Regions from separate parts of the Thalassotalea castellviae genome, predicted to be linked through region 4. Evidence: predicted binding sites of a transcription regulator. Region 4 holds the regulator's gene; each other region holds the start of a gene.

Region 1 (3,222 bases), on a different contig from region 4:
TTGAACACCTTGATCGCTATGGAAGATAACATCATTATTAGGCTGTCGTTTGTTTACTGCTAATCGCAACGCTCTCGTAGTAAGTTCGCTATTTGGTTTGTCAGAGAACGCCCAACTGATCACTTTGCGTGAGCATAAGTCCATGATGACTGCTAAATATAACCAACCTTGTTGTGTTAGAATGTAGGTTATATTACCTGACCATAAGGTATTTAATTGCTCCGGGTTAAATTGTCGATTTAAATAATTCGGCGCAATGACTGATGCTTTTCCACCTGATGGGTAACGATTTTGTTTCGGTCGTTTAGCCACAAGTTTTAAGCGTTTCATCGATGTTCTTACTTTATGAATACCTAAGTTGAACCCCATAGCTTGTAGCTCTGTTAGCATTCTACGTTTGCCATAGGTGGCATCCATATCAACGTGAACTTGCTTCATAGCCGCCTCAAGCTTTATTTTTTCAGCATTAATGACGCTAAGTTTAGTACGGTAGTAAAACGTACTAGGTCCGATGGATAAACATCGACAAATTTGTTGAACATTACTCCCAGCCTTTTTCAGTTTTACAGCTATTTGTTGCCGTTGCTCATTTCCATTGCGAAAAAGGCCGATGCTTTTTTTAATAGCTGATTGTCACTTTTTAACTGTTTCACTTGTTTTTCTAGTTCTTGAATACGTATTTGCTCTGGCGTTAAAGCACTAGGTTTGGGGGTAATACCACGTTGTTATTTTTCTGTACTGAGTTACCCAACGTTGAATTGATGATAATCCAACATCCATCGCAGCAGCTGCATCTTTATGCTTGTAACCGTGGACAATAACTAATTCTGCGCATTCATGTTTAAATTCGGTTGATAATATTTTCTTTGGCATTTTGACCTCGTTATTTAAAGTAATAATACCTCTAACGAAGTCTCTAGTTAAATTGTACCGTTACAATTTATTGGATTGCAAAGCAATTAGGACATACATCGATAAAAATGATCGAAAAGCACTATGGTAAGTGGATGAATATGGAACGTTCAGATATGGCTCAGCAAGTTTCAGAAAAATTAGGTTTCATTGAAAATGCTCCAATAACGATCCAAAAAAGAATAGAGTGACGATAAAACATTGAAAAATAAAGAAAAAGAATGGCGGTGACGGAGGAAGTCGAAAAAGAAAACTAAAGAATTGATATAAAAGCAAACATATAAACATCACCCCCCGAAGTAGTACCATCAATGGTACATTAATAAAAAATCAGATGGAGATATTCGAAAAAACAGTATAATAATCTGTTAAATAATAACTCATCAATTAACAAATAAAACTTGTAGTACTACTAAAAAAACATCTAAACCTATGTTACCTTTATGCCATTAACATGAACTAATAAGTGAGCTCAAAAGTAACGGCATTTGGTTACTTTCTCACTCATTGTTATTTAAGAATAACCCTAATTGTTACCTCAAAATAATACTACTTAAAATGAGTGAGATTTTAATAAACTCATGTCATAATCAACTGTATAAATATACACGCAACTTAATATTGAGAATATAATGGCATCCAAGGAAGTTAATACCGAGAAAATGGAGAAAAAGTCAAGCTTCAAGATTGGCAATGAAGATGCAATTCAATGGCTAAAAAAACAAAAAGATTCTTCTATTGACTTATTAATCACTGACCCTCCATATGAGTCCCTAGAGAAACATAGAAAAATCGGAACAACTACAAGACTCAAGAACAGCAAAGCATCCAGTAACCAATGGTTCGAGATATTTCCTAATTCAAGGTTTGAAGAGTTGTTCAAAGAGGTCTATAGAGTCCTAAGTAAAAATAGTCATTTCTATTTATTTTGTGACCAAGAGACTGCCTTTGTTGCAAAGCCGATTGGTGAGCAAGCTGGGTTTAAGTTTTGGAAGCCACTTATTTGGGATAAAATGGCTATCGGCATGGGATATCATTACCGAGCTAGATATGAATTTATATTGTTCTTTGAAAAGGGTAAGAGAAAGCTAAGTGACTTATCTATTCCGGACGTTCTAGCTGAAAAAAGAATATGGAGGGGCTACCCTACTGAGAAGCCTGTGAATTTAGCGAAAACATTAATAATCCAAAGTTCAAGTGAGGGAGATGTAATCGCAGACCCGTTTTGTGGTGCAGGTTTCGTGGGGTGCGCTTCTGCTCATTTAAACAGGAATTTTATTGGTAACGACCTGTGTTCAGAAGCGGTTGATATCACTAAAGATAGAATTCAAAAAATTATGAATGAAGCTTAAATTTCTTTACCCATGACTTCAACGTTTGAGCTCTTCGCCTACTAGTGTTGTCGCTCAGGCCGTTACAGTTTTCAATTAAAAATTCAGCTGCTGAGTTTTCATCAATTTTAATAATTGAATCAACTCCTTGGTTTATCATCCAGATATGACCACATTCAGTCTCCTCAAATTGTCGTTGAATTATTTTTACAAATTCAGCGTCAGTCTCAGAGGTTAATGCTGCAGTTCCTACAGGGGTTAATTTAGAGTAATTATGCGTTAAAGATAATGAGCGACAAGCATCCCTATAATAACTAACCTGTCTATCAACTACCTTTAAGGCTGTTGCAGTCACGTATCCATACTTTTCTATAAGCATAAGATATCTTCTTAAAGTATCTAAATTATCAGCCTGAGGAACCATCGAGCTATCCAAATAGGAACCCAGCCTTTCATCAACTTCCTTAATCAAATCTTCTACATACTCTGCACTGAGTTCAATTATTGTTTCTGTGGACTCTTCATCTATCAACTGAATTTTTAAATCATTTGATAGCAATAAATCAAACAATTTTCTCACAGTCCTTAAGTCAACTTCCCTCTCATCAAGAGCCGCCAAGAAGTCATCTTTTACAGATATTTTTGATAAAATTTCATAGCCTTCCAATTTCAGCTGTTTAGCGTTATCAGCTTTAACTCTATAGACGAATGAACCTGTAATAGCATCCTGAGGAAAAAACTTCGTAGATAAATCAAACTTTTTCAAATAACCTTGACAAAACTCACCAAAAGCCTCTGAAGCTTTATTTAATATCCCTGAAACTATCTGTGCATTATTATTCTTTGCAATTCTAATTCTGTGTGTATGCGCTCTCTTCCCATCATAATTTACATTTTCCCTGATGAACACCTTGTCAGTTGGTAAGCGATAAGGAAGCTTTTTAGCAGCCACATACTCTTCATCCTGCTTTCCAGATTC
Region 2 (3,222 bases), on a different contig from region 4:
CGTATGGTTATATAAATAAGCTGGATAGAATTGAGCAAGATATTGTCTGGTGATCAGTTGATAAACGTTCTTTTCAAAACTGTTTAAGGTGATGTTTTGTGACGGCTTTTCTGTAGGTATAATCGCGTGATGAGCTGTTATTTTTTTGCTATTCCAAGCCTTACTTTTTAATACCGAGTTGGCATTAATAGCGGCCTCGCTCAAGGGGCCATCTAATTGCGATAAATGTTTTAAAATAGTCGTTGCTTGTTGGTGCTGTTCGGCTGGTAAATATCGACAATCGGATCTAGGGTAAGTGATCAATTTATGTTTTTCATACAGAGTTTGGCAAACGTCTAACACCAATTTTGCATTCATTGAATATTGCGTCGCGGCGGCAATTTGCAGAGCAGAAAGGTTAAAAGGCAAAGGTGGTGGTTGCTGTTTTTGTTCTTTTTTAACCGTGCTAACCTTCGCTGGTTGATTTGTAATACGCTGGATAACGTTTTCAGCGAGGCTTTTTACTAGCACACGGCCTTCATCGTCCATATAAGGCTGGCAAGCTGCACTCGGTTGCCATGTAGCGATAAAGCTTTCGCTATTTTTTGTCTGAATATCTGCGGTTACTTGATAGTAAGGTTTGGCAACAAACTGGTTAATTTCATCATCTCTGTTGACCACTAAACCTAAAATAGGGGTTTGTACTCTACCGACCGACAACACGCCTTGATAACCTACTTTGCCGCCTTGAATGGTGTAAGCGCGGGTTAAATTGATACCGTATAGCCAATCGGCTCTACTTCTTGCTAAAGCAGACACGGATAAAGGCATAAATGCAGTATTGGATTGCAATTGTTGTAGCGCTCGCTGAACGGCCGAACGATTTAAATCACTGATTAATAACCGTTGAGTTCGCTTTTTTTTATCTTCATCAACATTTAGGTAATCGATAACTTCATCAATTAATAATTGTCCTTCCCTGTCTGGATCTCCCGCATGGATCAATTGGTCGGCTTGTTTGACTAATTTTCGGATGACGCTAAGCTGACTTTTCGTTTTATATTTGGGTTTCAGTTGCCATTTATCGGGAACAATCGGCAAGTGATCTAATTGCCACCTTTTATACTTGTCGTCATAATTATCAGGATCGGCTTGCTCTAAAATATGCCCAATACACCATGAAACGACATCACCATTGCCCACTTCGATAAACCCCTGATGTTTTTTATGAGGTTTTGGGAGTGCATCGGCAATTGCACGACCTAAACTGGGTTTTTCAGCAAGATAAAGCTTCATGAAATCGTTAAACTTTGACAAATAAGCATAGTGTAATTTAATACTGGTTATATATCCAGTTGGTTGGGTTTTTTAATAAAAAATAAGGGTCATTTATAACGACTTTATCCGTTTGTCAGTTTTAGTGTTGATAAAATACAAACTTAACGATAGGTTAGTGGCATCTTTTTTTCTTCGGACTTTTTATCACATGATATTCAAATATTTATCATTTATTTGCTCAGTACTGATTACTTTGCTTATTTCTGTAAATTCGTTTGCTAACTCAGCTTCAAGCAAAATGTGGCCAGGTAGCGAATACCGCGATTCTATCCCTACTTTTGAGAAAGTACTGGGCTACGAGGTGGGAGATCGCATTACGAATTACTCTGATATGCTGCGATATTTTGAAGCATTAGCAAGCGCTGAACCGACAAAAATAAAGCTGCTTGAATATGGTCGAACGTGGGAAGGACGAAAGCTAATATATGTGGCGATAGGTAACGCTAACAATATTGCAAACCTTGATGACTTTGCCAATAAAATGCAGCAGTTGTCAGACCCTCGAAAAACCGATAAAAAAACAGCGAAAAAACTAATTACTCAATTACCTGCTTCAGTATGGCTAGGCTATGGTGTTCATGGTAACGAAATAAGTAGTACAGATGCGGCAATGATGATGGCCTATCATTTATTGGCGGCACCTGATGAACCTACCAATCAAAAGATTTTAGCCAATACCTTAGTGTTTATTGATCCTCTACAAAACCCCGATGGGCGTACTCGCTTTACCAGTCGTTACTATTCAACGGTTGGTATGCAACACAGTGACGATCGTTTAAGTGCCGAACACAATGAGCCATGGCCAAGTGGTCGTTCCAATCATTACTTGTTTGATATGAACCGAGACTGGTTAGCCATCACACAACCTGAAACAGCCGGTAGAATTAAAACAATCAATAAATACCGTCCATTAGTGGTGATTGATTTGCATGAGATGGGCGGTGATCAAAGTTATTACTTTTCACCTTCCGCTCAACCGTTTAATCCTCATATGACCAAAACGCAAATAGATAATATTGCTATTGTCGGTCGCAATAACGGTAAACACTTTGACCGTTTAGGTTTTGACTTTTTCACCCGTGAAATATTTGATGCTTTTTACCCTGGTTATGGCGATAGTTGGCCAACCTTTTATGGTGCGTCGGCCTCAACCTATGAAGTTTCTTCATCAAGAGGTGAATTATATAAAAAGAAAACCGGTGAAGTTTTAACGTATTTTAATACCGTGCACCGTCATTTTGTGGCTTCTGTATCAACGGCTGAAGCAGTATCAGAAAATCATCAAAAGTTATTAAATGATTATTACGATTATCAAGTAAATGCAATTGCTGCAGGTAAAGATAAAAAAGAGCGTATTTATATTTTACCTAATCAACGTAATAAAGCAGGTACTCATCGCCTAGCTACGTTAATGGCACAACATGACGTTGAAGTGCATCGAGCGAAAAAAGCATTTAAAAGTTGTGGGAAAACCTACCAAGCGGGTGCTTACTTTATTGATTCAGCACAACCGAAAGGACGCTTTGTCACAACAACCTTTAGTAAACAAGTCGATATGGACAGTAAGTTCATAAAGGAGCAAGAGCGTCGTCGTAGTCGAAAACTACATGATGAAATATACGATACAACAGGTTGGTCATTACCGTTAATGTTTGATGTTGATGTCGAGCATTGCAATAAAGCGATAAAAGTAACGACTGAATTTGTGAAAGCTGATGATCACCTTGTTGGCCATGTATCAAATATTGATGCAACTGTTGGCTTCGTCGTTGAGTGGGGTGACATGGCGGCAGGTCGTTTTTTAACGGCAGCATTATTACAGGGTATTTCTGTTAAAAGTGCCGATAAAGCCTTTGTTTTAGATAATAAGCATCATTTCTCTGCAGGTTCATTGATCATTGAAAA
Region 3 (3,222 bases), on a different contig from region 4:
ATTCAACATAACATTTAGCGAATAAACTCGTGTGCATATTTCATACACACAGTATAGACACTACTGTGCCTTTTAACTTTAGCTATGTCAACTTCTAAACGTATAGACGTCTAAATGATTTTGTTAATTCTTATAACTTTTTCATTGCTCATTTATTTATCTAAGTATTTAACTAGCATATTCACCTTTTTATAAGATGAAACCGTGCAACATCTTGATTAACCGATAAAAAAACCATCACAGTTGTGATGGTTTTTCTAGATTGATTTTGAGTTTTTAAAGCAATTGTTTCTACTTATTACTCAGTAACCGCTTCTTCTTTTTCAACGTTATCAGTTGCTTTTGTTAATAATAACTCTCTTAAGCGACCGTCGAGTTCTTTGGCAACTTCTGGCTTTTCAGTTAAATACTTGGTCGCATTTGCTTTACCTTGACCAATACGGTCGCCATTGTAGCTATACCAAGAACCAGCCTTTTCAACCATTTTATGTTGTACGCCTAAATCAATTAACTCACCTAAGCTGTTAATACCTTCACCGTATAATATTTGGAATTCAACTTGTTTAAATGGTGGAGCAATTTTATTTTTCACAACTTTAACGCGTGTTTCGTTACCAACAATTTCATCACCTGCTTTAACCGCACCGATTCGACGAATATCTAAACGTACTGAAGCGTAGAATTTTAATGCATTACCACCCGTGGTTGTTTCTGGAGATCCAAACATTACACCAATTTTCATACGAATTTGGTTAATGAAAATCATCATAGTATTCGATTGCTTCAAGTTACCCGTAAGCTTACGCATAGCTTGAGAAAGCATGCGAGCTTGTAGGCCCATGTGTGAATCCCCCATATCGCCTTCAATCTCAGCTTTAGGAGTAAGGGCAGCAACAGAGTCGACCACAATAACGTCAACCGCACCAGAACGAGTTAACATGTCACAAATTTCTAACGCCTGTTCACCCGTATCTGGCTGAGACACTAATAATTCATTAATGTTTACGCCAAGTTTTTCAGCATAAATAGGGTCAAGCGCATGTTCAGCATCAACAAACGCACAAACTTTACCATTACGTTGAGCTTCGGCGATAACTTCCAACGTCAGGGTGGTTTTACCACTTGATTCAGGGCCATAAATCTCAACAACTCGACCCATTGGTAAACCACCAGCACCTAGCGCAATATCTAATCCAAGTGAACCAGTAGAAATGGTTTCTACATCCATACTGCGGTTTTCACCCAGCTTCATAATTGAGCCTTTACCAAACTGACGTTCTATTTGGCTGAGTGCTGCAGATAGTGCTTTTTCTTTGTTATCGTCCATTTCGTGCTCCACAATTTATATCTAAAAACTAACTTATGTGACGAAGTATACTGTATGGTCGTACAGTATCAAGCTTTTTTACAATTATTTTTATTTCTTTACTAAAAATAAAAAACGGAGACTTTTAATTCATTGTTTTTATTGTATAATTCAGACGTTAATAACTTTTAAAGTTTTCAAGGTAAAAAGTTACTATTTCATTTTTAGTTGAATTTTTTTGTTTGTACAGTAGATTTATCATGCTGTTAACCAGTAAAAAGATAAATGTTTTATCATCACAAAACAACAGACTCAAAACTCATCAGTTTTAACGAATTTAAAAAAGTATTTGTCAGCAATTCATTAAAACTTATTATCCGCTAATCAATTTTTTTGATTGATATAAACAATTTATTGCGCTTGCCTGTTTTCAATTTCCCCATACAATCACCGCACTTGTTAGTACTGGCTAAATAAAAATAAAATGAAAAATTCCACTGAAAAAAACATCAATATTTTCGTCTTGATATTTATATTATTAACGTTTTTAATTTCTTCTTTCGTATTAGCGAATGACAACTTACCGGAAGAAAAAGTAAAAAATGTTTTTACAAATATTGAAACCGCGCTGATCCCATTAAAAAATGCCGACCAACTATCACGTAGTAATATTCGCGAAGTATTGAAGCAATATTTATTGCCCGAAGTAAGTACGCAATATTTTAGTCATAAAGTCTTAGGGCTTCATTTAGCTAAATTATCTCCAGAGCAAAAAGAAGCATTCCGAACTGAATTAACCAATCAATTAATCGATACTTACAGCCATTTATTGAGTAAGTATAATAACGAAGCAATTAATATTGGTAAAAGTTCAATTTCGAAAAGCGGTAAAGTGGCTATGGTGAATATGACAATTATTGGTAAAAATAAAACCAATAAAGCCTTAGTAAAACTGATTAAATTGCACGATGAAACTTGGTTATTTTATGATATTGTGGTCGAAGGTATTAGCATGCTGGAATCTAAACAAAAAGAAATTAATTCAAGTTTCAACAAATTAGGGCCAGAGCAAACGTTATTACAACTACAAAATAATTCATCACTCAGCAATAAAAGGGTTTAAAAATTTTACATGGACTTATGGTTTAACATTAGTAATTTAACGGCATTAACACCCAATTTTTTTAACAATAAGTTCGTGATCACTTTACTGTGTGTTAGTGCTTTTTATTTATTGAAATTTCTATTAGTAAAGGTGATCAAAAAGAAGTCTAAACACGATAAAAGATTACAAATTAATATCGTTAATAATATTTATACCGTTTTAATGATCGTCTTGATCTTTAATATTTGGTCGGAAGAAATTCAAAAGTTTGCCTTTTCCATTGCCGCTTTTATTGTTGCCATTGTTTTAGCAACTCGTGAGTTTATTCAATGCTTCATTGGCTTTGTTTATATTTTATCGAGTCGACCATTTAGGATTAGTGACTGGATTCAAGTAGGTAATTATTTTGGTGAAGTACACTCAACAGACTGGGCAAAACTGACTTTATTAGAAGTAGATAAAGACAGTTATCAATATACGGGTAAAACACTTTATTTACCGAATAGTCAGCTGATTACTTCTGTGATTAAAAACCTCAATTTTTTAAAGCGCTATGCGATGCACCATTTCACTATTGTAAGAGATGATAGTGTCAATCCATTTGAGTTTATTGATCAATTATATGAAAAAGCAAACGTGTATTGTGCAGACTTTAAAGATGTTGCGATGCGATATAATCAGCTTATTGAAAATCGCTTAGATATCAACATTGCAGGTCCAGAGCCACATATTCAAGTCGCTACTTCTGATATTGGTGATACGCAAGTATTCTTTACCGTTTTTTGCCCCACAGAAACGGCATTAGAAATAG
Region 4 (3,222 bases):
GAGAGTGAAGCATTTAAAGAAGCAGCCTCTGCAGCAGCGGCATTAGCGATTAATTCATTTTGTTCATCAATCCAACGGGCGTAGTCTTCTTCCGATTTAACTTCAACGACAATCGGCATAAAACCATGATCTTTACCGCAAAGCTCAGCACATTGGCCTCTATATATTCCTGGCTCAGGTACTATCGCCCATGCTTCGTTGATAAAACCAGGGTTAGCATCTTGTTTAACGGCAAAATCTGGCACCCACCATGAATGAATCACATCATCAGAAGTGATCAAAAAGCGAATTTTTTTATTAACCGGTATCACCAAATGTCTATCAACCTCTAAAAGATAATTTTCACCTTTTGTTTCGCCAACACCATTTTGGTTTTCATATTGTCCACGAGGAGTCGATAAAACAGAGTAAAACTCAATGTCTTGGTCAAAATATTTATAGTGCCATTTCCACTGAGAGCCAGTGACTTGAATAGTGATATCAGAATTATCGTTATTTTCCATGCTAACGAGTGTTTTCGTTGCGGGTACCGCCATGCCGATTAAGATGACAATAGGGATAACTGTCCACAGAATTTCCACCTTGGTACTTTCATGAAAAGTTGCTGGCTTTACCCCCTTTGATTTGCGATGGAACATGATTGACCAAAACATCGCCCCAAAAACCACAACACCAATTGCAGTACAAATATAAAGCGCAAACATATGAAGACCATATACTTCCTGACTTATATCAGTAACACCTTTGGTAAGATTTAACTGTTTATCTGCCCAAGCCATACTAGGAACTAATAGCCCTAGGAATAGCCAACTTAGGTTACGTCTCTTCACTCGACATCTCCTCCACCCTTTCTAAGTTTTAAAATCTTTAATATCATTAAAAAACGAATATCTTGATTTCTTTTAGTTGTTTTTGTTGTTATTTTTTCTGGCTATTTTTTAACCACTTAAAGTGCGCCTTATTATTATTTTTGTTCAATTTCTGTCCTAGAATTACTTAAATCTTGATCTAGGTCAATTCTTAATTTTCTTTAATAAAAGTAAAAACACTAACAATTACAATAGAGTATCAACTCTAAAACGTTAAAAAGTCCATTTTATATAGCCTGACGCCATAGGCTAAAAATCAAGCAATTGCTCTAATAAAATAATATCAGGTAGAAATGAGGGTGAATATTTTTTAATCAAAAAACAATCTAGTTTGAGAATACTAAGATTAAATAAGAATTATTCTTTATAAAAGTTCGGCTAAAGCATGAAAAGTGACAAAAAGTAAAAAATTGCTGACTTTTATTAAAAAGAGGAGAACAAAAGTCAGCAATATGGAAAAGTTAAATTTACATCCAGTCGGCAGAACGAATAACTCCTACAGCTATGCCTTCAACATTAAAATGTTGCGAAGTTAAATCAACTTTTATCGGTGAGAAATCTTCATTTTCAGCGTGAAGATAAACAACATTTCCTTCACGTTTAAATCGTTTTACCGTTACATCTTCATCAATTCGCGCAACAATCACTTGGCCATTTTGCACGTCAGTCGTTTGATGTACCGCTAATAAATCACCATCGAGAATGCCTATATCTTTCATACTTTCGCCATTTACTCGCAATAAATAATCCGCTGCAGGGTGAAATAAATTACCGTCAATTTTATAGTTATCTTCAACATGTTCTTGCGCCAGAATAGGTTCTCCTGCCGCAACACGACCAATTAACGGTAAGCCTTCTTCTTCAGTAAACTGTTCCGCTAAACGAATACCGCGCGACGTGCCAGGTAGCATTTCGATGTAACCTTTTTTAGCGAGTGCTTTTAAATGCTCTTCGGCGGCATTGGCAGATTTAAAACCGAAAAAATCGGCAATTTCAGCGCGCGTGGGTGGCATACCCGTTTGAGAAATATTTTCTTTAATAAGATCAAAAATTTGTTCTTGGCGTGGTGTAAGTGGTCGTAGGTTAGTCATTCGACAATTTCCTGTATATACTGACAGTTATAACTGTTAGTATATACAGGCTGTAAATAAACGCAACCCTGACTAGTCAAGTAAAAAACTTAATCGAGATATCAGACATAATGCTATATAAATGAATGAGATAAAAACCTCTCTATTCGCCATTGGTTATTATATCTGAAAGCAAAATCAGCTATGCTTAGCCAACGTTTCACTTAAAAATACGAGCCACGTGAAAGCAGAATTTCATCATAGTATTAATGATATTGCCAAAAACCAATGGCAAGCCGTAGAAAACTCTTTATGCCCACTGATGCATTATGAATTTTTCAAAGCGCTTGAAGATAGTACGTCTATTTGTATTAAGACTGGTTGGCAGCCTCATCATTTAACCTTATCTACTGATAAAACAATTCAAGCAATTATCCCGTTATATATTAAACAACACTCATGGGGCGAGTATGTGTTTGACTGGGACTGGGCACAAGCTTATCAGCACAATGGTTTAGATTATTATCCCAAGTTAGTCAGCACTATTCCTGTTACCCCCATTCCAAATGACAAGCTCCTAAGCGAAACGGTTGATTATCTGCAAATCATAAAAGTACTGATTGAGTATTGCCAGCAAAATGATATCAATAGCTGGCACTTGTTGTTTATTCCTGAAATTTCTCAAGCTGCTCAAGAAAAGTTACCTGATGACGTATATCTTCGCCATACGGTTCAGTTTCATTGGTTTAATCGTCAATATCAAAGTTTTGACCATTTCCTTTCAACATTTACCGCCAGAAAACGTAAAAACACCTTAAAAGAACGCCGTTCAATTGCTCAACAAGATGTTCAGGTTAAGCGGTTTGTCGGTAAAGACATTACCAAGAAACATTTAGATTACTTCTATTTAACTTACCAATTAACTTATTTAAAAAAAGGTCATCAGCCGCACTTAAGCTATGCTTTTTTTCAACAAATTTTTCAAACGTTACCGGATAATATTTTACTGGTAATCGCGAGTCGAGATGATCAATATATTGCTTGTTCATTGTTCTTTTATGATCATCAGCATTTATATGGTCGTTATTGGGGCTGTAGTGAATCAGTGAAAAATCTTCATTTTGAGCTTTGTTATTATCAAGGCATCGAATTTTGCATTGCTAATAAATTAGCGATGTTTAATCCAGGCACACAAGGTGAGCATAAAATACAACGAGGTTTTGAAGCCGTATTGACCTATTCTTATCATTGGATCAAACATGAACACTTCAAAACGCCGATAA

Evidence for each region. The regulator LexA, encoded in region 4, represses DNA repair genes until DNA is damaged. The targets are predictions, from matches to a motif close to TACTGTATNNNNATACAGTA.
Region 1: RM573_RS02890 (DNA-methyltransferase) is a predicted target of LexA. The motif match lies at 1,505-1,524, and genes of this name have one in related genera.
Region 2: RM573_RS15520 (DNA topoisomerase III) is a predicted target of LexA. The motif match lies at 1,317-1,336, and genes of this name have one in related genera.
Region 3: recA (recombinase RecA) is a predicted target of LexA. The motif match lies at 1,376-1,395, and genes of this name have one in related genera.

Annotation. Positions count from the first base shown of each region.
Region 1 is NZ_JAVRIF010000001.1:661,966-665,187, forward strand. Features, by position in the region: gene RM573_RS02880 (IS3 family transposase) at 1-624, opposite strand, end outside; gene RM573_RS02885 (hypothetical protein) at 700-873, opposite strand; gene RM573_RS02890 (DNA-methyltransferase) at 1,545-2,264, shown strand; gene RM573_RS02895 (DUF6575 domain-containing protein) at 2,248-3,222, opposite strand, start outside.
Region 2 is NZ_JAVRIF010000010.1:108,538-111,759, reverse strand. Features, by position in the region: gene RM573_RS15520 (DNA topoisomerase III) at 1-1,275, opposite strand, end outside; gene RM573_RS15515 (M14 family metallopeptidase) at 1,466-3,222, shown strand, end outside.
Region 3 is NZ_JAVRIF010000008.1:48,653-51,874, reverse strand. Features, by position in the region: gene recA (recombinase RecA) at 299-1,327, opposite strand; gene RM573_RS13630 (MlaC/ttg2D family ABC transporter substrate-binding protein) at 1,791-2,429, shown strand; gene RM573_RS13625 (mechanosensitive ion channel family protein) at 2,439-3,222, shown strand, end outside.
Region 4 is NZ_JAVRIF010000005.1:191,427-194,648, forward strand. Features, by position in the region: gene coxB (cytochrome c oxidase subunit II) at 1-779, opposite strand, end outside; gene lexA (transcriptional repressor LexA) at 1,337-1,960, opposite strand; gene RM573_RS11025 (GNAT family N-acetyltransferase) at 2,181-3,222, shown strand, end outside.